4 regions of the Citricoccus sp. NPDC079358 genome follow, and region 1 is predicted to be linked to each of the others. Evidence: riboswitches for the same ligand, from Rfam matches in the RefSeq annotation. Region 1 holds a riboswitch; each other region holds the start of a gene.

Evidence for each region. Region 1 has a riboswitch for S-adenosylmethionine ahead of AB0333_RS09175 (acyl-CoA dehydrogenase). Riboswitches for the same ligand answer to the same signal wherever they lie in the genome.
Region 2: it holds a riboswitch for S-adenosylmethionine, as region 1 does, so the genes downstream of both, AB0333_RS12150 (acyl-CoA dehydrogenase) here and AB0333_RS09175 (acyl-CoA dehydrogenase) in region 1, are expected to answer to the same signal.
Region 3: it holds a riboswitch for S-adenosylmethionine, as region 1 does, so the genes downstream of both, AB0333_RS10410 (flavin reductase family protein) here and AB0333_RS09175 (acyl-CoA dehydrogenase) in region 1, are expected to answer to the same signal.
Region 4: it holds a riboswitch for S-adenosylmethionine, as region 1 does, so the genes downstream of both, AB0333_RS07490 (acyl-CoA dehydrogenase family protein) here and AB0333_RS09175 (acyl-CoA dehydrogenase) in region 1, are expected to answer to the same signal.

What each region holds. Positions count from the first base shown of each region.
Region 1 covers NZ_JBFBLI010000006.1:46,873-52,473, forward strand. Annotated here, with positions in the region: gene AB0333_RS09165 (DHA2 family efflux MFS transporter permease subunit) at 1-1,470, opposite strand, end outside; gene AB0333_RS09170 (hypothetical protein) at 1,735-1,875, shown strand; SAM riboswitch class I at 1,945-2,039, shown strand; gene AB0333_RS09175 (acyl-CoA dehydrogenase) at 2,143-3,465, shown strand; gene AB0333_RS09180 (MFS transporter) at 3,465-4,871, shown strand; gene AB0333_RS09185 (LLM class flavin-dependent oxidoreductase) at 4,868-5,601, shown strand, end outside.
Region 2 covers NZ_JBFBLI010000009.1:103,957-109,557, reverse strand. Annotated here, with positions in the region: gene AB0333_RS12175 (ABC transporter substrate-binding protein) at 1-310, shown strand, start outside; gene AB0333_RS12170 (queuosine precursor transporter) at 506-1,204, shown strand; gene AB0333_RS12165 (MmcQ/YjbR family DNA-binding protein) at 1,251-1,700, shown strand; gene AB0333_RS12160 (formate/nitrite transporter family protein) at 1,839-2,684, shown strand; gene cynS (cyanase) at 2,699-3,136, shown strand; SAM riboswitch class IV at 3,301-3,415, shown strand; gene AB0333_RS12150 (acyl-CoA dehydrogenase) at 3,508-4,881, shown strand; gene AB0333_RS12145 (acyl-CoA dehydrogenase family protein) at 4,878-5,601, shown strand, end outside.
Region 3 covers NZ_JBFBLI010000007.1:63,366-68,966, forward strand. Annotated here, with positions in the region: gene AB0333_RS10395 (aldo/keto reductase family protein) at 1-903, opposite strand, end outside; gene AB0333_RS10400 (cold-shock protein) at 1,031-1,234, opposite strand; gene AB0333_RS10405 (RNA-binding S4 domain-containing protein) at 1,483-1,962, opposite strand; gene AB0333_RS10410 (flavin reductase family protein) at 2,058-2,612, opposite strand; SAM riboswitch class IV at 2,686-2,805, opposite strand; gene hisD (histidinol dehydrogenase) at 2,942-4,249, opposite strand; gene AB0333_RS10420 (mechanosensitive ion channel domain-containing protein) at 4,353-5,601, shown strand, end outside.
Region 4 covers NZ_JBFBLI010000004.1:263,550-269,150, forward strand. Annotated here, with positions in the region: gene AB0333_RS07485 (class I SAM-dependent methyltransferase) at 1-327, opposite strand, end outside; gene AB0333_RS07490 (acyl-CoA dehydrogenase family protein) at 311-1,657, opposite strand; SAM riboswitch class IV at 1,713-1,827, opposite strand; gene AB0333_RS07495 (DUF1801 domain-containing protein) at 2,000-2,356, opposite strand; gene AB0333_RS07500 (DNA alkylation repair protein) at 2,516-3,640, shown strand; gene AB0333_RS07505 (helix-turn-helix domain-containing protein) at 3,721-4,488, shown strand; gene AB0333_RS07510 (globin domain-containing protein) at 4,443-5,601, opposite strand, start outside.

The DNA of each region.
Region 1 (5,601 bases):
CGGCTCCTCGTCCGCCGGAACCGACTTCACGAAGAACGAGCCGGCGAACGCCACCATGGCGATGACCGCGCCCCAGACCATGGCGTTGTGGATGCCGGTCATCTGGGCCTCCACCGGCTCGGCGCCGCTGGCCGCCCCGGCGAACGTCGCCGTCGTCATGACGGTGATGAATACGGCGGTGCCGGCCGCGCCGGCGACCTGCTGGATGGTGGACAGGATCGCCGAGCCGTGCGAGTACAGGCGGCGGGGCAGGGAGCCGAGGGCCGCCGTCATCAGCGGGGAGAACATGAAGGACAGGCCGGCGTTGAGCAGCATGTGCCAGGCGACGATGGTGCCCTGGGTGCTCTCCGCGGTCAGGGTGGTCATGCCCCACAGGGCCACGGCCAGCACAGCGGAGCCGGGGACCACCAGGGGGCGGGCGCCGAAGCGGTCGAACAGCCGGCCGACGATCAGGCCCATCACGCCCATCAGCAGACCGCCCGGCAGCAGCATCAGGCCGGTGTCCTTGGCGGAGAGGTCCAGGACCTGCTGCAGGTAGATCGGCAGCACGATCAGGGTCCCGAACATGCCCATCATGCCGATCGCCATCAGGGACAGGGACAGGGTGAAGGTCGGGGTCTTGAACACGCGCACGTCCAGCAGGGCGTGGTCCCGCAGGGCCAGCTGCCGCCAGGTGAACACGGCCAGGGACAGGATGCCGAGGCCCAAGGGGATCCAGGGCGAGATGAGGGCGTTGCCCTCGGCGGCGGAGCCGATGCTGCTCAGGCCGAAGACGAGGCCGGCGAAGCCCAGGGCGGACAGCACCACGGAGAGCACGTCCAGCGGCAGCTGCCGGGTGTCGGTGACGTTGCGGATCATGGTGGCGCCGAGAATCATGGCCAGCGCGGCGATCGGCAGCATGATCCAGAACATCCACCGCCAGTTGAGGGCGTCGAGGATGACGCCGCCGATGGTCGGGCCCGTGGCGGGGGCCACGGCGATGACGATCGAGATGACGCCCATGGTGCGGCCCCGGCGGTGGGCGGGCACCACATTCAGGACCGTGGTGAACAGCAGCGGCATCATGATGGCGGTGCCGACGGCCTGGATGACGCGGCCGAGGACGAGCACCAGGAACGTCGGCGCCAGCCCGGCCACCAGCGTTCCCAGCAGGAAGCTGGCCATGGCGATCAGGAACACGGTGCGCAGCGGTAACCGGGTCAGCAGGAAGCCGGTGATCGGGATGACCACGGCCATCGTGAGCATGAACGCGGTGGTGATCCACTGGGCGGTGGAGGCTCCGATGACGAACTCGGACATCAGATTCGGCAGGGCCACGGACATGACCGTCTCGTTCAGGATGACCACGAAGGCGGCGACCACCAGCAGCGCGATCACCCGCGTCGCCCCGGCAGGCACGGTGGACGCCGTGGCCTTGTGGGCCGTGACGTCTGGGGTGGCATCGGGCGTTCTGGCGGCCGAAGTCGACACGGCGTTCCTCTCTTGACAAGCACGTGGAGCCGGTGGGCTCCGCGGGTGCAACACTCGTACAGTGTGCCGTTATTCCCGGCGAACTCCCACATCCGTTCGTGCGGAGAAGGGGAGGCGTTGATCACGGTGCGCGCCGTCCTGGTCTCGGCTGGAGCCTGACGCCCGCCGTTGGACGGACACTGGAGGGTGCTACCGTCTGCCGCATGCCTCGGCTTCCTCGCAGAGCGCCACCGCTTGCGGCGGGCCGATGGGACGGATCGCCCCGTGCGCATCAGCCAGGCCAGTCCCGGCGGGATTGTGGTGGTCGCCGACGAGTTCGGGGCCGCCTCCGCCGTGGGCGCCCAGGCCGAGGTGTTCCATCTGCCGTTTCCCGCGCCAGAGGAGTTGCTTCTCCACGGAGGCTGAACCTCCTGTGTGAAGCTGTGTGACGCCGGACACAGCCCCGGAGTGCCGGTGTCCGTTAACGTGGGCGGGTAACCATCCAGAGCGGCCGAGAGACCTGGCTCGTTGACGCCGCAGCAACCCGTGGGGATTCCCCAGCCGGGTGCTACCGCCAGGACCGATGGAGATCCCACGGCTCAAGCGGTTCCCTGAGCGATGCCGCGTCGAATGACCCGGCACGGTCTGGTCCCCGCCACGGGAATCCTTCGGTGAGACCGAAAGGACCACCGAATGACCGCGACACCCCGCACCATCACCGCTGCCCGGCCCGGCGTGAACCTCAGCGACGGCCTGCCCACGGACTACACCGGCCTCAAGAGGCACTTCCAGCCGCTCTTCGAGGACATCGCGGCAGGGTCCCTGAGCAGGGAGCTGAACCGCGAGCTGCCCTTCGACGCCGTCCGAAGCCTGGACGAGGCCGGCTTCGGTACCCTGCGGGTGCCGGTGGCCCACGGTGGTCCGGCGGTCACGCTCGAGGACTTCTTCCACCTGCTGATCGACCTGGCCGAGGCCGACTCCAACGTGGCCCACATCTACCGCTCCCACTACGGCTTCCTCGAGGCCCTGCGCTTCCAGCCGCGGGACATCCAGGATGCGTGGTACCCGCTGGTCCTGGCCGGTGCCACCGTGGGCAACGCCTCCACGGAGAAGGGCGGCAACGCCCTGGGCGGTCTGAACACCACGCTGACCCCGACATCCGACGGCATGGAGCTCAACGGGCAGAAGTTCTACGCGACCGCCTCGATCTTCTCCGACTACACCCGCGTCTCGGCCGCCCGCGTCTCGGCCGCCCGCGCCGACGCCGACGGCGCCCAGCTCGACGGCCGTCAGTTCGCCGTGGTGGCCACCGACGCCGAGGGGGTGGCCCTGGAGGACGACTGGGACGGCTTCGGGCAGAAGCTCACGGGCACCGGCACCGCGACCTTCACCAGGGTCACTGTTCCCGCCCACGGGGTGCTCGACCGGGTGCCGGGCTCCGCCGAGGCCGTCCACGAGGCCGCCTTCTTCCAGCTCGTGCTGCTCGCGGTCCTGGCCGGCATAGCCCGCGCCTCCCGCCGTGACGCGGTGGCGACCATCGCCTCCCGAAAGCGCACCTTCAACACCGGTTCCGGCTTGCCATTCCGTGAGGATCCGTTGATCCAGGAGGCCGCCGGCCGCATCGCCGCGAAGGCGTTCACCGCCGAGGCCACGGTGCTCCACGCCGCCCGTGCCCTGGATGCCGGCATCGCCGCCGCCGAGGCCGCCGGGGCCGACCGTCCGGACTTCACCGGCGAGGTCCCCGCCGAACTCTACGGCTCCGAGCTGGCCATCGAACACGCGACCATCACGGTGCCGGAGCTGGGTATCGGCGCCGCCCAGGACCTGTTCCTGACCGTCGGCGCCTCCGCGACTTCCACCAAGAAGGCCCTGGACCGCCACTGGCGGAACGCCCAGACCGTGGCCACACACAACCCGATTGCCTTCCGGGCCCGGTCCCTGGGCGACTACTGGATCAACGGGACCCTGCCCGAGGGCCTCAACGCCATCGGCGATGCGAAGGGCGGCCAGGCCTGATGAGCTCCACGAACATTCTCTCCGGCAAGAAGCGGGTCCTGGCCTCAGCCTTCGCGGGCACCACCATCGAGTGGTACGACTTCTACCTTTACGGCACCGCTGCGGCGCTGATCTTCAACGTCCAGTTCTTCCCGATGGCGTCCGAGCTCGGCGGGATCGTCGCCTCCTTCGCGACCCTCGCCGTCGGGGTGATCGCCCGGCCGCTGGGCGGGATCATCGCCGGCCACCTGGGGGACCGGATCGGACGCAAGGCTCTGCTGGTCGCGTCCCTGTTGCTGATGGGGGTGGCCTCCACCCTGATCGGGCTGATGCCGACCTTCGAGGTGATCGGCTGGTGGGCCGTCGTCGGGCTGGTGGTCCTGCGGATCCTTCAGGGCCTGTCCGCCGGGGCCGAATGGGGCGGTTCTGCGCTGTTAAGCGTGGAGCATGCGCCGGCCCGGCACCGCGGCTTCTTCGGATCCTTCACCCAGATCGGCTCCTCCGCCGGCATGCTGCTGGCCACCGGGGCGTTCTTCATCATGCAGAACGTGATGAGCGCCGAGCAGTTCGCCGACTTCGGCTGGCGCATCCCGTTCCTGCTCTCCGCCCTGCTGGTGGCCGTCGGCCTGTGGATCCGGCTCGGCGTGGCCGATGCCCCCGAGTTCCTGGAGCATCAGGCCTCGGGCAACGTGGCCAAGGCTCCCCTGAAGGAGCTGCTGGCCCACCACCGGCGGCCGCTGCTGGTCACCATCGGCCTGCGGCTGGCGCAGAACGCCATCTACTACCTCGTCACGGTGTACATGCTGACCTACCTGAGGGACGTGCGCGAGGACAGCGCTTCGGGCGTGACCGCGGTGATGGTGGCCTCGGCCATCGGCCTGTTCTCCACGCCATTCTGGGGCTGGCTGTCCGACCGGATCGGCCGCCGCTTCCTGTCCGCGGCCGCCTATGCCGCCATCGGGGTCTTCGGCTGGGTCCTCTTCGCCTTCCTCGACGCCGGCCCGCTCGCCTTCCTGCCCCTCGTGGTGATCCTGGGCATCAACGTCATCCATGACGCGATCTACGGACCGCAGGCGGCCTGGTTCGCCGAACAGTTCCCCGTCCACGTCCGCTATTCGGGGGTGAGCCTGGGCTACCAGGTCGGCACCGTCCTGGGTGGCGGGCTGATGCCGATGATCGCCGCCCTGTTGTTCGCCGCCGGCGGGGAGGCCCCGTGGCTGATCGCCGGCTACCTGACGGTGCTGTCCGTCATCTCCGTCGCCGCGGCGCTCGCGGCGAAGGATCCGGCCAGTCAGCAACGCGGCACGGAGCTCACGGACCTGCACGCCGTCCCGGTGGTGGGCGGCTTCGAGCAGGCGGCCGAGTCGAGCGCCGTGGCCGACCCTGACCGGCCCACCGAGAGAACCTCTGAAAGGACGTCTGTATGACCCGCCCCCTTCTCCTGAACGCCTTCGACATGATGGTCCCGGTGCACCAGTCCCCGGGCCTGTGGAGGCACCCGGAGTCCGGGGTCGCCGGGTTCGACACTCTGGAGTACTGGACCGGACTGGCCCGCACCCTGGAGCAGGGCGGGTTCGCCTCCCTCTTCCTGGCGGACATCCCCGGCGTGTACGACGTCTACCGGGACTCCACCGATGCCACGCTGCGCGGCGGCGTGCAGGTCCCGCTGCTGGATCCGCTCGTGGTGGTCCCCGCCATGGCCGCCGTGACCGAACGCCTCGGCTTCGGGATCACCGCCTCCGTCACCTACGAGGCGCCGTACCTGCTGGCCCGCACCTTCGCCACCCTGGACCACCTGACCCGCGGGCGCATCGCCTGGAACGTGGTGACCTCCTATCAGGACTCTGCGGCCCGGAACCTCGGCATGGACCAGCAGATCCCGCACGACGAGCGTTACGACCGAGCGGATGAGTACCTGGAGGTGATGTACAAGCTCTTCGAGGGTTCCTTCGAGGAGGGGGCTGTGGTGGCCGACCGGGAACGCGGCGTCTTCGTGGACCCGGAGAAGGTCCACCCCGTGGGCCACCGCGGCCGGTTCTTCTCCGTGCCGGACCAGGCCCTGACCCATCCCGGTCCCCAGGGCACCCCCTTCCTGTTCCAGGCGGGGGCCTCAAAGCGCGGCCAGGACTTCGCCCTGGACCATGCCGAGGCTATCTT
Region 2 (5,601 bases), on a different contig from region 1:
CTCGATCGAGGGCATGCCGACCATGGTCACGTTCACCTCGGGGACCTTCGCCGAGGAGAACCCGGAGACCGTGGAACAGTTCCAGGCGGCCATCACCGAGGCGCTCGCAGCCACGGACGAGAACAACGATGCGGCCAAGAAGCTCCTGCCGGAGTTCATGAACCTCCCCGAGGACGCGGCAACGGCCCTCAAGCTCGACGAGCTCGGAGGAGAGGTCCGCGAGGACCAGATCCAGGCCATCGGCGAACTGGCCGTGAAGTACGGGTTCATCGACCAAGAACCCGACCTGGACTCCATGATCGTCAAGTAGGTCCGAGCACTCTCGGCGAGCATGGGTATGGAAGAATAAGGGGTCGTTCGAACGCCACCCGGGGCAGCGGGTGAGCGCGGGGTCGTTGAGACCGTCAGCCGCCGCGTCCGGATCACAGTGAGTGTTAATACAGCCGACCGCCACCGCGCCCTGGGGCGCTGGAGGCCTCGGCAAACCACCGCCCAAGGACCCCACGTGAACTCTTCCGCACCTGCCCCTCAGCACGTCCCCGCCCGCTTCGCCCCCACCGGCACCGGCCTCTATGCCATCTTCACGGCGGTCATGGCCGTCGTGCTGATCCTGTCCAACCTCGGGGCCTCCAAGGGCGTGACCTTCGGGCCCATCGTCACGGACGGCGGGTTCTTCCTCTTCCCGTTGGCGTACATCATCGGAGATGTGGTCTCCGAGGTCTACGGATTCAAGGCCTCCCGGCGTGCCATCGTCACCACGTTCGCCCTCTCGGTCTTCGCCGCGCTGTGCTTCTGGGTCATCATCGCCCTGCCCGGTGCCGAGTGGTACGACGGCCAGGATGCCCTCGTCCGTACCCTGGCGCCCGTGCCCCTGATCGTGCTCGCCTCCCTGCTCGGGTTCCTCGTCGGCCAACTGGCCAACTCCTGGCTCATGGTCCGCCTCAAGCGCCGCTCCGGCGAACGCCTACTCTTCGGTCGGCTGGCAGCCTCCACCCTGGTGGGTGAGTTCCTGGACACCCTCGTGTTCTGCTCCATCGCCGCCGGCGTCATCGGCATCACGGACCTGCCGACGTTCCTCAACTATGTCCTGGTGGGCTTCGTGTTCAAGTCCGTCGTCGAGATCGTCCTGTCCCCGGTTACCATGTGGGTCATCGGCCGGGTCAAGAAGGCCGAGCCGGCCTACGCCACGGTTCCCGAGGCGTAGGGAACCGAGACTTCACGCAGCCTCGGTCACCGGGGAAACTGGGCCGATGGCCCACCCGAAGATGTACGACGACGGCGACCCGCACTTCCAGCGCGTCCGCGCCTTGGCCTTGGCCCTTCCCGCGGCGGACATGAAGGTCTCCCACGGGCGGCCGGCGTTCTTCACCCAGAAGGTCTTCGCCTACTACGGGGCCTCGGTCAAAGACTCGGATAACACCCGGGATAGGTCCCGTCCGGCAGCCGCCGGGGACGGTTACGTCCAGCACCCGCAGGCGGTGGTGATCAAACCCGAGGAAGCCGACATCTCGTTCCTGGAGCAGGACCCGCGGACGTTCCGACCGGCCTATCTGGGACGCTCAGGCTGGTTCGGCATCGACGTGGACGGGCTCGATCCGGCCCAGGACGAAGGATGGGATGAGATCGCAGAGTGGCTCGAGACGAGCTATCGGCTCACCGCTCCGCTCCGGATGGTCAGGGATCTTCCACTGCGGGAGTGAGTGGACGTGCGTCTCACCGCATCCCGCAGGGGCAGTGAGGGAGATTTCGTGGGCCGGTGCGGGGACGGAAACACCGCAGAAACGCACGCTTCCTAGGTTGGGGGGTATGCCCGCCCCTCACCCCTGGAGTGATGTTCCATGTCCTATGTCAGCCCGCCAGACTTCGTGAAGCACATGGTCGACGCCGGTGAGTCCAAGGTCTTCATGTCCACCCGGGACACCCTGATCCGCTCGTTCATGGCCGGTGCCATCCTGGCTCTCGCCGCGGCGTTCGCCATCACGGTGACCGTGCAGACGGGCGATGCCCTCGTCGGTGCGTTGCTGTTCCCGGTCGGATTCATCCTCATCTACCTGCTCGGTTTCGACCTGCTGACCGGTGTCTTCACCCTGGTCCCGCTGGCCTGGATCGACAAGAGGCCCGGCGTGACCATCGGCGGTCTGCTGCGCAACTGGGGCCTGGTCTTCGTCGGCAACTTCGCCGGAGCCTTCCTCGTGGCCGTCATGATGGTGGTGACCATGACCTACGGCTTCCAGACCCCGCCGAACGAGGTGGCCCAACAGATCGGCTCCATCGGCGAGGGGAGAACCGTCGGCTACGCCGAATACGGTGCGGGTGGCATGCTGACCCTCTTCATCCGCGGCGTGCTCTGCAACTGGATGGTCTCGACCGGTGTGGTCGCGGCCTTCCTGGCCAAGGACGTCGTGGGCAAGGCCCTGATCATGTGGATGCCGGTCATGCTCTTCTTCTACATGGGATTCGAGCATTCCATCGTCAACATGTTCCTCTTCCCGGCGGGCCTCATGCTGGGCGGTGAGTTCTCCATCATGGACTACCTCGTCTGGAACGAAATCCCGACCGTGCTCGGTAACCTCGTGGGCGGCCTCTCCTTCGTGGGCCTGACGCTCTACGCCACCCACTACCGCACGGCGGCCAAGCGTCAGCCGAAACTGCCGAGCCTGTCCGACCACGCCGTGAGCCGCTGACCATGGACCCCATCATGCATAAGGCGCACGCTGCCGACCTCGTCAATGCCGCACGCATCCGTGCCGGTCTCACCTGGGCGGGACTCGCCGCCGCCATCGGAGCCGCACCGGTGTGGACCACGGCCGCGCTGCTGGGACAGCACCCGATGACCGCGGCCCAGGCCGGCGTCGTGGTCGAGATGCTCGGTCTGGGCGACGACGTGGCCGAGAGCCTGCAGCAACAGCCGGACCGGGGCAGCGACCCGGCCGTGATGCGCGATCCCACGATCTACCGGTTGATGGAGGCCATGTCGGTCTACGGGCCGGCGCTGAAGGCCCTGATCCACGAGGAGTTCGGGGACGGCATCATGAGCGCCATCAACTTCAAGGCAGACGTTACCCGCCGTGCCGATCCGGACGGCGACCGCGTGGTCATCACCTTGGACGGCAAGTTCCTGGACTACCGCTGGTGACCGACCAGCACTGACCTGTCCAGGCCGTCACAGACCGTCATCTGAGGCGGCCGGGGACGGTCGGGCCGGCATTTCGGCACGGAACCGGGCGCAGATGACGCCAGGCCCCTGAACATGACCCGAGGCTTGGCGGCCGCGAGCTGACTGCCTAGGGTCGAGAACAGAATCACGAGATCCGGTGCTAAGCCCTGGCTGGCCGGACGGCAACCCTCTCACCGTAGTGGGGTGCTCCAGGTGATGATTCGGCCTCCGGAAACCACCGCGGGGCAAGTACGGCACCACCGTGAATGCGTGTCCCGGCCGTCAGGCTATGACGACGCCGTGTTCCGGGCCAACGCCATTCCGGTGTGCCATGGCTGACGGGGACACCCATGACGGACACCACTCACCTCGAACACCGCACCGCGCCTTCCAGCCTGCCCACCTTCGATGAGCTGCGGGCAGCCATCGGCCCCGCCGGGCCGACGGACGCCCAGCTCACCGCGCACTTCGCCCCGGTCTTCGCGGCCGTTGCGGCGGGATCGGCACAGCGCGAGCAGGATCACGAGCTGGCGTTCGCCGCTCTAGAACATCTCCGCGGCGCGGGATTCACGCGGGTGCGGCTCGGCCGCGACCACGGGGGCATCGGGGCGAGCCTGCCGCAACTGGCCGATCTGCTGGTGGAACTCGCCGCCGCGGACTCCAACCTGCCTCAGGCGCTGCATGGGCACTTCATGTTCACGGAGCAGCACGAGAACGAGCCCCAGGGCGCGGTCTCCGAGTGGTGGCTGGCCGAAGTGGCGGCCGGGAAGATCTTCGGCAACGCCCTGGTGGAGCTGCCGCCGTCAGCAGGCCGGCGTCCCGTGCACTGGATCGACGCCGACCCGGACACCGTGCAGGCGGCTGCCGCCACGGGCACCACGGAGGTGGCCCGCCTGACGGGTGACAAGTTCTACTCCACCGGGGCCATCTTCGCCGACTATCTGTTGGTCTCCGCAGTCCGTCCCGGGCTCGAGGAGGACGGTCCGATCTTCGCGATCATCGACGCCCGTGATCCTGGGGTGCAGCGCATCGACGACTGGAACGGCTTTGGCCAGCGGCTCACCGCCTCCGGTACCACCACCCTGGACCACGTCCCCGTGCGGGCCCAGCGGACCCAGGAGTTCAACGTCCCCACGGGCGTGCTGGCCTACACCGTCCTGTGGATCGTGCTGGCGGCCACCCAGGCCGGGATCGGCGCCACCGCGCTGGCCGAGATCACCGCGTTCGTCCGAGGTCGGCGTCGTACCTATGACCACGCGACGGCGGAGACGCCGGCGGAGGACCCGCTGGTGCACCAGGTCATCGGTGCCGTGTCCGCCAAGGTGGGCTCGGCCCGGCACATCGTGCGGGGCGCCGCGGCCGTGGTGGAGGAGTCCTTCCTCCAGGTCCGGGGCCACACCGACCTGGAGGACCCGGTAGTGCTCCAGGCCCACGCCCGGGCCAACATCGCGCTGTCCGAGGCGACGCTCGTGGTGTCCGATCTGATCCTGGAGGCCACCAACCAGATCTTCGAGTCCGGCGGGGCCTCGGCCACGGATGCCAGCCGGCAACTGCACCAGCACTGGCTCAACGCCCGGACGATCGCCAGCCACACCCCGCTGATCTACCGCACCCAGGCCGTAGGCGACTACCGGATCAACGGTGCCATCCCGCCGTTCCACTCCACGGCCCGCAACTCCGCCGCCGCGGAGGCCGCCACCCCATCCACCACCGAAGGAGCATGATGACCACCACCGCCGAGCGCACCACCGCGCCCTCCTCCGCCGCCTCCACCGGAAGCGAACCGTCCGGCCAGGCCTACCGGACCGTCCGGGAACGGCTGGCCCCGGTGTTCGCCGCCATCGCGGACAGCGCCGCCGAACGGGAGGCCGAGCACATCATCGACCGCGACGCCGTCCGGCGGTTGGCCGCGGCGGGGTTCACCTCCCTGCGGGTGCCGGTGGAGTACGGGGGTGCCGGACTCTCCTTCGCGGAGCAGGCCCAGCTGATCGTGGAGCTGGCGGCGGCGGACTCGAATCTGGTCCAGGCCCTGCGTGCGCACCTGATCAATCAGGAGAACGTGCTGGGGCACCCGGACCCGGTGTTCCGGAACCGGTGGCTGCGCCGCCTCGGGGACGGGGCCGTGGTCGGCAACGCCGTCACGGAGATCAACAACGCTGTGGGGGAGGGGACCACCACGCTGGTCCAGGACGCAGAGGGCACCTGGAGGCTCAACGGCACGAAGTACTACTCCACCGGGACGCTCTACGCCGACTGGATCATCGTGGCGGCCGTGGACGCCCAGGGTGAGGAGATCGCCGCTACGGTGTCTGTGAACGCCCCCGGGATCACGAGGCTGGACGACTGGGACGGCTTCGGCCAGCAACTCACCGCCTCCGGCACCACGGTGTTCGAGAACACGCCGGTCGAGGCCGAGGAGGTCTACACCGGCGGCCTGGATGACG
Region 3 (5,601 bases), on a different contig from region 1:
GAGGTCCAGGGCCTTGACGTTCTCGGCGATCTGCTCGGGGCGGGACGCTCCCACCAGGGCGCCGGCCACGTTGGGATTGGACAGGACCCAGGCGATCGCGAGCTGGCCCATGGTGGCACCGAGCCCGTCCGCGATCGGACGCAGCTTCTGGACGGCGGTGAGGACCTCATCCGTCATCTTGCTGGCCATCGAGCGCGCTCCGCCCTTCTCGTCCGCTCCGCGGGATCCCTCCGGGGCCTGTTGGCCGGGCAGGTACTTGCCGGTGAGGATGCCCCCGGCCATGGGGGACCAGACGATCTGGGACAGTCCAAGGTCCTCGCAGGTCGGGACGACCTCGGCTTCGATGACGCGCCACAGCATGGAGTACTGGGGCTGGCTGGAGATGAGCTGGAACCCGAGCTGGGCGGCCATGGCATGGGCCTCGCGGATCTTGTCCGCCGGCCATTCGGAAACGCCGATGTAGAGGGCCTTGCCGGCGCGGACGATGTCCGCGAACGCCTGCATGGTCTCCTCCAACGGGGTCTCCACGTCGAAGCGGTGGGCCTGGTAGAGGTCCACGTAGTCCATTTCCAGGCGCTGCAGGGATCCGTTGATGGACTCCATGATGTGCTTGCGGGAGAGGCCGGTGTCATTGTGGCCCTTGGGGCCGGTGGGCCAGTAGACCTTGGTGAATACCTCGAGGGACTCCCGGCGTTCGTTCTTCAGGGCCTCACCCAGGACGCTTTCCGCCTTGGTGTTCGCGTAGGTATCCGCCGTGTCGAAACTGGTGATGCCCTGCGCCAGGGCCTCCTTCACACAGGCATGGGCCGTCTCATTCTCGACTTGGGAGCCGTGGGTGAGCCAGTTGCCGTAGATGATCTCTGAGATCTTGAGCCCGCTGTGGCCCAGGTAACGAAATTTCATGGTTGTACCCTAGACCGGATTCCGCCGAGGTGGGGCGCTGACATGGCGCGTTGGTCACAGCAGAACGGCCACCGTCCCCGAGGGGAGGGTGGCCGTTCTGGAGCCTGAAGGGTTCAGGCGAGCTCGATCAGAGCGGGCGGACTGCCGCAGCCTGCATGCCCTTGGGGCCCTGCTGGGACTCGAACTCGACCTTCTGGTCTTCCTGCAGTTCGCGGAAGCCATTGCCCTCAATGGCGGAGAAGTGAACGAAGATGTCAGCGGACTGATCATCCGGGGAGATGAAGCCGTAGCCCTTCTCTGCGTTGAACCACTTGACGGTACCGGTAGCCATGATGGGCCCTTTCCTGAGGTTGTAAACCCGTCGGTCTTCCAACGGGGGCGAAGCGGCGTGTGCGAAACCGCTTCCTACAACGCTCCGAACGGCCCGAGGGCCAACCGGTCCGCAGTGGTGACGGACTTACTGCTACTACTACTTCTGAGACACATAATACGGGAGATGCCGCGGAACTGAAGCCCCCATTTTTCCCGGTGCGCATTCTTTTCCCGGTGTTCATCTGAGTCCGTCATCGGCCCAGGAGCTCACTCGGGATCGAGGCCGGGATCGAAGCCGGGATCACGAAGGACAGAGTCGTGCTCTGGGACGGCACGGCTGCGGAGCCGGTCCAGCTGGCGCCGGTCGCGCTTGGTGGGTCGGCCGGCGCCGCGGTCCCGGCGAGGCACGGCCAGCAGTTCCCGTGGCACGGGTTCCGGGGAGTGATCGAGGTAGTGCCGGACCGCCTCGGGGGCGCCGACCCGCTTGGCCACCAGGCCGGTGACTTCGAGGATCCGCTCTCTGCCCGGAAGGCGCAACCGGATGGTGTCGCCCGGCTTGACCGGTTGGGCGGCCTTGGCGGGCTGCCCGTTGAGGCGGACGTGACCGGCCCGGCACGCCGTGGTGGCGGCTGACCGGGTCTTGTACATGCGCACGCCCCAGAGCCAGGCATCCAAGCGGACCGGGCCGGCCGGCGTCGTGCTCGAGCCCGAACCCGAACGCCGCGCGGACGGAGTGACGGAAGGCATGCCGGACATCCTACCTCCGGGCCGCACGCCGGCACCGAGGTCGCTTTGCGGGCAGAAAACAGTACTCTTCTCTGCCCGCAAAGCGAGGGGTCGGGTTACTGGTTGCCCTCGGCGGTGCGCAGGTTGCGGAAGGCCGAGCGGTGGAACACGATCGGCTCGTGCTCTGCGGAGTGATCGTGCACGCCGTGCACCTCGAGCAGGACGATGGTGTGGTCACCGGCCGGCAGCTCGGAGTAGACGGTGGTGTCCAGCCACAGGGCGGCGCCGTCCAGGAAGATCGCGCCCTCATCCGTGGACCGGATGTCCAGGCCGGCGAAGCGGTCCCCCTCCTTGGAGGCCAGCTGACGGCAGACGTCGGTGTGGTCCTCGCCGAGGATGGAGATCCCGATCCGCTCGGCCTGCTTCAGCCGGGGCCAGGTGCGGGAGGTGTTCTGCACGGCGAAGGAGACCAGCGCCGGCTCCAGGGAGACCCCGACGGTGAAGGACGAGGCCACGAGGCCCTCCTTCGCACCGTTGGCGACGCCGGCGAGCGCCGCCACGCCGGAGGGGAAGTGGGAGAAGGCCGAGCGAAGGGTCTGTACGGACAGGTCTCGATCGAGGTCACTGTCGAGGTCGGTCTGCTGCAGGTCGTGGGTAGCCAGGGCGGTCATGGTGGGTCCTCCGTCCGAAGGCGCATCTGCACGGCGGCACGCCACGGGAGGCTCCCGATCGGCACCAGCAGAAACGCGGTACTTGCCCGCCGGGGCATCCGGTAGGCCGAATCCTCACCTGGAGCACCCCACTACTGCGTGAAGAGGGTTGCCGTCCCGCAAGCCAGGGCTGTAACAGCGGGAACTCGTGATTCTGGATCCAGACTAACGACGGACGTCCGGAACGGTCAAAGGGTTTCTCGAACTATGAACCCCCGTGACCAACGCGCCCCCGCCACCGCCGCCTCCCACCCCCGGGGTGCGGCGGTCGCGGAGGAGCAGGCAGCAGGTCAGCGGAAGCGCAGGGAGACGGCCTCGCCGTGGGCCGGCAATCCTTCTGCCGTGGACAGTGCGGCGATCTTGGTGTCCAGTTCCTTCAACCCCGTCTCCGTGTAGCGGATGAGCTGCTGCAGGCGCAGGAAGCTCACCGTGTTCAGCCCGGAGGAGTAGCGGGCGGAGCCGCCGGTGGGCAGCACATGGTTGGAGCCGGAGGAGTAGTCGCCCAGCGGAACGGGCGCGTGTGGGCCCACGAACACGGCACCGGCATTGGTCACCCGGCGGGCCGTCTGCAGGGGGTTCACGGTGTGGACCTCGAGGTGCTCGGCGGCGTAGGCGTCGGCCACGGCCAGCGCCTCGTCCAGGGTCCCCACGAGCAGGATCCCGGACTGCGGGCCGCCCAGAGCCTGGCGGATCTGCTCCTCGTGGAAGCTCCCCGGCACCTGCCGCTCGATCTCCGCCGCCACGTCCCGGGCCAGCTCGGGTGAGGTGGTGATGAGCACCGAGCCGGCCATGGGATCGTGCTCGGCCTGGCTGATGAGGTCGGCAGCCACCCACCGGGCATCGGCGGTGCCGTCGGCCAGCACGGCGATCTCGGTCGGCCCGGCCTCCGCGTCGATGCCGATGGTGCCGAGCAGGGCGCGCTTGGCGGCGGCCACGAAGATGTTGCCCGGCCCCGTGACCATGTCCACGGGGGCACACACGCGAGTGCCGTCGTCGTCCGCCACGCCATAGGCGAACATGGCCACCGCCTGGGCGCCGCCCGCGGCGTAGACCTCATCCACGCCGAGCAGCGAGCACGCCGCGAGGATGACCGGGTGCGGGAGGCCGCCGAAATCCTTCTGCGGCGGGGAGGCGACCGCGAGCGAGGCGACCCCGGCGGCCTGGGCCGGGACCACGTTCATCACCACGGAGGAGGGGTAGACGGCGCGGCCGCCCGGAACGTAGAGGCCCACGCGGTTCACCGGGACCCAGCGGTTCTCGACGATGGCACCTTCCCCGAGGTCCACCTCGGACCCGGAGGGAATCTGGGCGGCGTGCACCTTGCGGGCTCGGTCGATGGACTCCTCGAGGGCGGAGCGGACCTCGGGGTCCAGGGACTCGAGCGCCTCGGCGAGCTTCTCGGCCGGCACGGCCAACGACGGCGGCCGGACCCCGTCGAACTGCTCGCCGAGATCCAGCACGGCTCGGGTCCCCTCGGTGCGGACCCGGTCCAGGATCGGCAGCACCTTCGGCACGGCGGCGGCCACATCGACCTCGGCGCGGGGGAGCACCGTGGCGGGATCGTAGGTGCGGCCGCGCAGGTCCGTGGTGGCAAGCATGGGGTGGCTCCTGTGATTCCGAGGGTTCGGCTGGTTTCGGTGGTCCAGCGTCCATTCTCCCCCCGTTCAGGAACGTCTGAGCACCAGATGACAGACTGGGGCCATGCCCAGTTTGTCCTCCTTCACCGATCTGTTCACTGATCCACTCTCCAGTCCGTCCACCTCGATCCTCGCCTCCGGCGCGGGACCGGAGTCCGCATCGACGCCCGACCCGAGCGGATCCCCGGAGAACATGCAGGACAGCGTGCGCGAGGGTGCCGAAGGGGCCGTCGACTCGCTCGGACCGTTCTGGGGGATGCTCTCCACGGTGGCGATCTCCGTGGCGTTCGCGCTGGCCGTGCTGGTGGTCGCCTGGCTCCTGGTCAACGCCCTGCTGCGCCGCAAGCCCCAGCTGCGCAACCAGGTCGCCCGGTGCCGGGTCCCGGTGGCGCTCGCCGCGGTGCTGCTGGCGGTGCGGATCGCCCTCGGACTGACCGCCGCCACGTACGCCTGGTTCAACGGCGTGAACTTCCTGCTGATGGCCGGCATCATCGGCTCCCTCGCCTGGCTGGCGCTGCGGGTGGTGCGGATCGTCGAGGAGCGATTGCTCGGCAAGTATGCCTCGGAGGGCGTGGACGACCGCCGCGACCGCAAAATCCGCACCCAGACCGTGCTGCTGCGGCGCGTGATCCAGGCCGCCGTCATCGTCATCGCCGTGTCCATCGTCCTGTTGACCATCCCGCAGGTCCGCGCCGTGGGCGCCGGTCTGCTGGCCTCGGCCGGCGTGATCTCCGTGGTGGCCGGCCTCGCCGTGCAGTCCACCCTGACCAACGTGTTCGCCGGCATCCAGCTGGCGTTCACCGATGCGATCCGGGTGGGAGACGTGGTGACCGCGGACGGGGTCTACGGCACCATCGAGGACATCACCCTGTCCTACGTGGTGGTCAAGATCTGGGACGGGCGCCGGGTGATCTACCCCTCCAGCCACTTCACCACCACCCCGTTCGAGAACTGGACCCGCACCGGGTCCGCCCTGTCCGGGACCGTGGAGATCGACGTGGACTGGCGGGTTCCGGTGGACGCCACCCGAGAACGCCTCAAGGCTTTGCTGGCCTCCACCGAGCTCTGGGACGGCAAGGACAGCACCATCCAGGTGAGTGAGGCGCTGGGCGGCACCGTGAAGCTCTGGGTGGCGGTCTCCGCCCGCAACGCCGGCGACCTGTGGGACCTGCGCTGCCTCGTGCGGGAGGACCTCGTCAACTTCCTGCGCAGCGAGCATCCCGAGGCGATCTACGCGCAGCGCTTCGCCGAGACGCCCGTCCACGCGCCGTCCCTGGCGCCCGTCGGCGCCGAGCCCGGTACGGGCGAGTTCC
Region 4 (5,601 bases), on a different contig from region 1:
GGCGAACGGCAGCGGCGGCTCATCCGGGTCCGCCACCACCACCACGCCGCGGGGGTGGAGCCGGGCGCTGGCCCGTGCGAGGTTCGGCGGCCAGGACTCCGTGGCCACGGCGGTCGGTGGGAACGTCTCGGCCTGCGCCAGGACCTCCCCGCCGCCGGTCTGGATGTCCAGGGAGGCGGAGGCGTCCCGGAGCTGACGGGCGAGCTGGCCGGCGTAGCCCCACGGAGGCCGTTCCTCTGTGGCCCGGCCCTGCAGCCAGGAGAAGTCCCACCCGGTCACGTCCGCGGATTCGCCGGCCTCGAGCAGTTCCTCAAAGGTGGCGGCCATGGTCAGCGTCACCCCGACCGGCATTGCCTGCTGGCCCGGCTTGGCCCTCTGGGGCCTCCTGGGCGTCCTGGCCCTCCTGGACTGCCGGGGCGCCCGCCGGCCCCTTGCCGCCCCAGAGCGCGAACTCGCCGGTCAGCAGGTACTCGCCGACCGCCCGGGCCCGGTACTTCGCGGGGTTGTGGCTGGCGATGGTGCGGGCGTTGCGCCAGTGCCGGTCCAGGCTCCGGCTGGTGCTCGTGGCCGAGGCCCCGCCCACCTCGAAGATCTCGGTGGTGGCCCGCTGCACCAGCTCAAGGACCACCAGCTGCGCCTGGAATACCTCCCGGGCCAACTGTGCGGATTCCTCCGCCAGGGACGCCACCTCATCCTGAGTGCCTTCCCGGGCCCCGTCGGCGGCCTTCCGCGCATACGCGTCCAGCGCCGCCACCTGCCCCAGCACGATCAGCCGGGCGGCGTGGGCCTTGGCGGCGACCTCCCCGACCACGGTCTGGACCACGTCCTCCTCCCGGGGCGCCAGCTCGCCCCGGTGGGCGAAGGTCCGCCGCCGGGGGCGGACATAGTCCATCGCGTCCTGCACCGCCGACTGGGCCACTCCTGCCGCCACCAGGAGCAGGATCACCTGGAAGAGCCCGACCCCGAACCCGGCCTGCGGATCCTCCGGCTCGAAGGCGCGGATGTCCTGTGGGTCCACGGGCACGTCGGTGAGGGTGAGGCCGCCGCTGGCGGTCAACTGTTGGCCGAAGCCGTCCCAGTCGTCCGCCACCCGCACCCCGTGGTGGGAGGCGTCCACCAGCACCGAATGCCGCGTCTCCCCTCGGACCGCGGACAGGGAGATCCAATCCGCGTAGATGCTGCCGGTGGTGTAATACTTCGTACCGGTGACGGTCCACCGCCCGCCGCGCTCCTCCAGCCGGGTGGTGATCTCCGTCAGCTCGTTGCGCTCCGAGGCAGCATTGCCGATCAGCGCCCCCGCACCGATCCGACGCAGCCACTGATCGCGGTGGTTCCCGGGGGGCCTCAGCAGCAGCCGCTCCAAGAAGGCGATGTGGCCGCGCAGCAAGTGCGCGACGTTCGAATCGGCCGCGGCCAGGTCCACCAGCAGGGCAGCGAATTCGCTCAACCCCACGCCTCGGCCTCCGAACTCGAGGGGGACCCGCAGCGCGGTGAAGCCCGTCTGCTTCAGCTCCTCCACCACCAGGAACGGCAACTCCCGAGACCGCTCGCGCTCCACGGCACCCGCGCGGATACGGGAGAACAGGGGTGCGAACTCGGCGCGGATCTCCTCGGCGCTCGCACGGGCCGGCGCCGGGGTAGGTGAAACAGTGGTCATGGGTGCCCTCTCGGATGGCCTCGCCGAGCAGCGATCATCCAGGGATGTCTTCGGCAGGCTGTACTTGCCGGTCACCGCTGCGGGCCGGCCGAATCATCACCTGGTGCACCCCACCACAGCGAGAGGGTTGCAGTCCGGCCAGCCAGGGCTTCGCACCGGAACTCGTGATTCTGGGGACGAGGCTACGAACTCACGGTCCTGTCCGCATCACCTGATTAATCTGACGACTTCTACGCTCCGGTGTGCGCGAAGACCGCCGAGACCACGCCATAGGTCGTCATGGGAGGTCATCTCTTCATGACCTGGCCTGCCACGTCGTCCGAAACCGGCCAGGCTGAGCCCTCAGGCCTCGGCCTCCTGGCGCGAAGCCCGCGCCAGCCGTTCGACGAGCTCGTCCGGGATCGGCTTGCGCGGCGAGAAGGTGATGCCGGTCTTGGTCGCCTTGAGGCCGGCGGCCGCGATGTCATCGGCATGTGCGGAGAGGGCGCCCGGCAGGAGATACAGCCCGCACTGCTTGCTGAACGCCGCATAGCTCGCGACGACCGTGCCACCGATGCTGAACCCCGGCATGTTGTAGGCCACCATCTCCTCCGCCTCCGGCAGAGTGCGGGCCAGGATCGAGCGTAGGCGCTGCAACTCCGGCCGGAACGGCTCGGGTGCCGCTGCGATGTAGGCGTCGTGGTCGGCGATCGTCGTCATGGGCGTGCCTCGCTCCTGGTGTTGTCAGTGGTCCAGATTCTCGCTCCCGGAATCCCGGGCCGTCCATGGTCCTGTGGCCGAACGCCCGCCCGGGTCACATCTGCCTGGCTGCTTCGGGTCGGTCCCCTGCGCCGGACCCCGCCCGGCGATAATGATCGCATGCCTTCCGCTGACGAGCTCCTGGGTGCACGCGCCGCCACCGCACTGACCCGTTCCATCCGGCGGGTCGTGCCGGGGACGGACCTGCATTCGTTGCCCCGAGCCGCGGAGTCGCTCGACGGCCTCGCCCTCCGCGAGCGCGCGGACCTGCTACGGGAGGCTCTCCTGGTCGACCTCCCGGGCGACTATCAGTCACTCGCCCACGTCATCCGTCAGGCGCGGGACAGCAGCTCGGATTTCTCCGGCTGGCTCATCTGGCCGGTCACCGGTGCGGTCGCCGCCCGGGCCGTCCAAGAGAACACCGCAGCAGCGTTCACGGACGCCATGGCCCTCCTGGCAGAACTCACGGGCCGGCTCACCTCGGAGTTCTCCCTCCGCACCCTCCTGCGTCACGACCTGGACCGAGGACTGGCGATCATCGCCGTGTGGACGGATTCCGCGGACGAGCACATCAGACGCCTGGCCAGCGAGGGCACCCGCCCCTACCTCCCCTGGGCGGTGCGCATCCCGGCCATCACCGCCCATCCCGGCGTGACCGTGCCCCTCCTCGAGGCTCTGTACCGGGATCCCAGTGAGTACGTCCGGCGTTCGGTGGCCAACCACCTCAACGACCTCAGCCGGGATGCCCCGGACCTCGTTGTCTCGACGGCCCAGCGATGGCTGGCGGACCCTGGTCCGCAGACGCCTGCGCTGGTACGCCACGGTCTGCGGACCCTCCTCAAGAACGGCCACCCAGGGGCACTGGACCTGCTCGGATTCGGGCCCGTGTCCGTCGACATTGACGGGCCGCATCTCACCGAGGCCCGGGTGCCCTGGGGCGGAGAGGTCCGCTTCACCGCGGTGGTGCGCAACGTCGGCCCGGAGCCCGCTCGTCTCGCCATCGACTACGTGATCCACCATCGCAAGGCCAACAGCACCCTCAGCACCAAGGTCTTCAAGCTGACCACCCGGACCCTCCAGCCCGGAGAGGAGATGGCCGTGAACCGGTCGCACTCCTTCCGGGCGATCACCACCCGCCGCTACCATCCCGGTGGCCACGCGGTCGCCCTGCAGGTCAACGGGATCTCCACCCTTCCGGTGCCCTTCGAACTGTTACCCGCGGATCAGGCCCTCAGCCTTTCTTGAGGACCCGGGAGGCCAGGTGGACCCTTGGCACCCGTCTCGGAGCCGTTTATCCGGGTGCCGCCGCTCAGTATCATGGGAGCATGCCGCGGCGGGTGGAGGACTTTCGGGGGCTCACACAGAGGAGCCGATTGCGGCTGCTGCACGCGGTGCAGCGCCTCCCGGGCCGGCTCCTGCAGGAGCTCGCCGAGGAGACCGGCCTGCCGCTGAACACCGCCCGCGACCACCTCCGGGTCTTGGAGGGTGAGGGGCTCGTCGCCAGGGCTCCCGTCGAGACCGGCCGGCGGGGCCGGCCCCCGAACGGATACTCCCCCGTACGCCGCACCGAGCACAGCCTCGTGGCGGAGCAGCGAGCCCGGGCGGCCCAGGAACGGGGCGAGGTCCTGCGCGGCCTGGATCCGGAACTCGACCACCGCGACGTCCTCGGCGACGAGGCGGTGCACCAGCTCGACGCCCTCTACGAGCACCTGGAGGACGCCGGCATGGAGCCCGAGGTCGACGAGCGTGACCTGACGATCGGCCTGTTGCCCTGCCTGTACGAAGAGATGATCGACGCTGAACGGCCGGCGGTCTGTTCCGTGCACGCCCGGCTCGTGCGGGACCAGCTTGAACAGGTCCCGGGACCGCTGGAGTTGCGCCGCCTGCATCCCTTCGTCGGCCCCGAGCGCTGCGTGCTTGTGCTCGGACGCCACGGCGAGGCGGCGCCGTCGTCGCGCCCCGGCGGTGTCGAGGCCGATCGCGACGATGCTGAACTGGAGCGGGCGGCCGTGCGGGCGCTGCGGGCGCTGCCCCCTGAAGACGGGGATCAGGCGGGCGACTGCGCCCAGAGGTCCGGACCGAACACCTCGTAGTGGATGTTCTCGCTCGGCACGCCCTGCTCGATCAGCGCACGCCGGGCACTCTGCATGAACGGCAGCGGTCCGCACATGAACACCTTCGCTTGCTCGGGCAGTTCGACGTCGGACAGGTCCATGAATCCGGACTTCGCCGGATACAGCGTCGGCGCAGTCTCGGCGTCCTTCCGGTACCAGTTCTGGGCCCGCGCGTCCGGCATGGCAAGCACCTGCCGGCGCAGACCGCTATACAGGGCGTGGTGCACGTGGGACTTGTCGGCGTGGAAGAGCCGCACGGTGCGTCCGGGCTGCCGACGCGAGAGGTCCTCCATGATCGCCGCCACCGGGGTGATGCCGATGCCCGCGGAGACCAGCACCAGCGGGGTGTCGGATTCGTCGAGCACCACATCACCTGCGGGTTGCGAGACGTCGAGGACCGTCCCCGGTTGCGCGTTCTCGTGCAGCCAGCCGGAGACCTGGCCGTCCGGTGCGCCGTCCACACCGTGCACGCGCTTGATCGTCACGCGCAGCGAGTCGCCCCGGGGTCCGGAGGAGATCGTGTACTGCCGCGGCTGGCGGCGCCCGCCCGGCAGGTCGACGGCGATTGCCACGTACTGTCCCGTCCGGTGGGCGGGGACTTGCCCCTCCACCGGGGACAGCAGCAACGAGAAGACCTCCTCGGACTCCTCGAAGCGCTCCACCACCCGGTAGTGGCGCCACGGGTGTTGAGGGTCGGTCCCGCCCTCGGCGTAGAGCTTTCCCTCCTCGGCGATCAGGGAGGTGGCGAAGAGCCAGTAGACCTCGTCCCAGGCCGCCGCCACCGCGGGCGTGACCGCCTCGCCGAGCACCTTCTGCACCGCCCCGAGCAGGTAGCGGCCGACGATCGTGTACTCGGGGGCGGTGATGCCGAGTGAGACGTGCTTGTGTGCGATGCGCCGCATCACCGGCGTGAAGTCCGGCGCCTCGGGATCCAGCAGGTGCACCGCGAACGCCACCACCGAGGCCGCCAGCGCCTTCGGCTGTTCACCGATGGCCTGGTTCGCCTGGTTGAACACGTTGAGCAGCTCGGGATGGGCGGCGAACATGTCCGCATAGAAGACCTTGCTGATCTCTTCGGCGTGCTCTGCGACG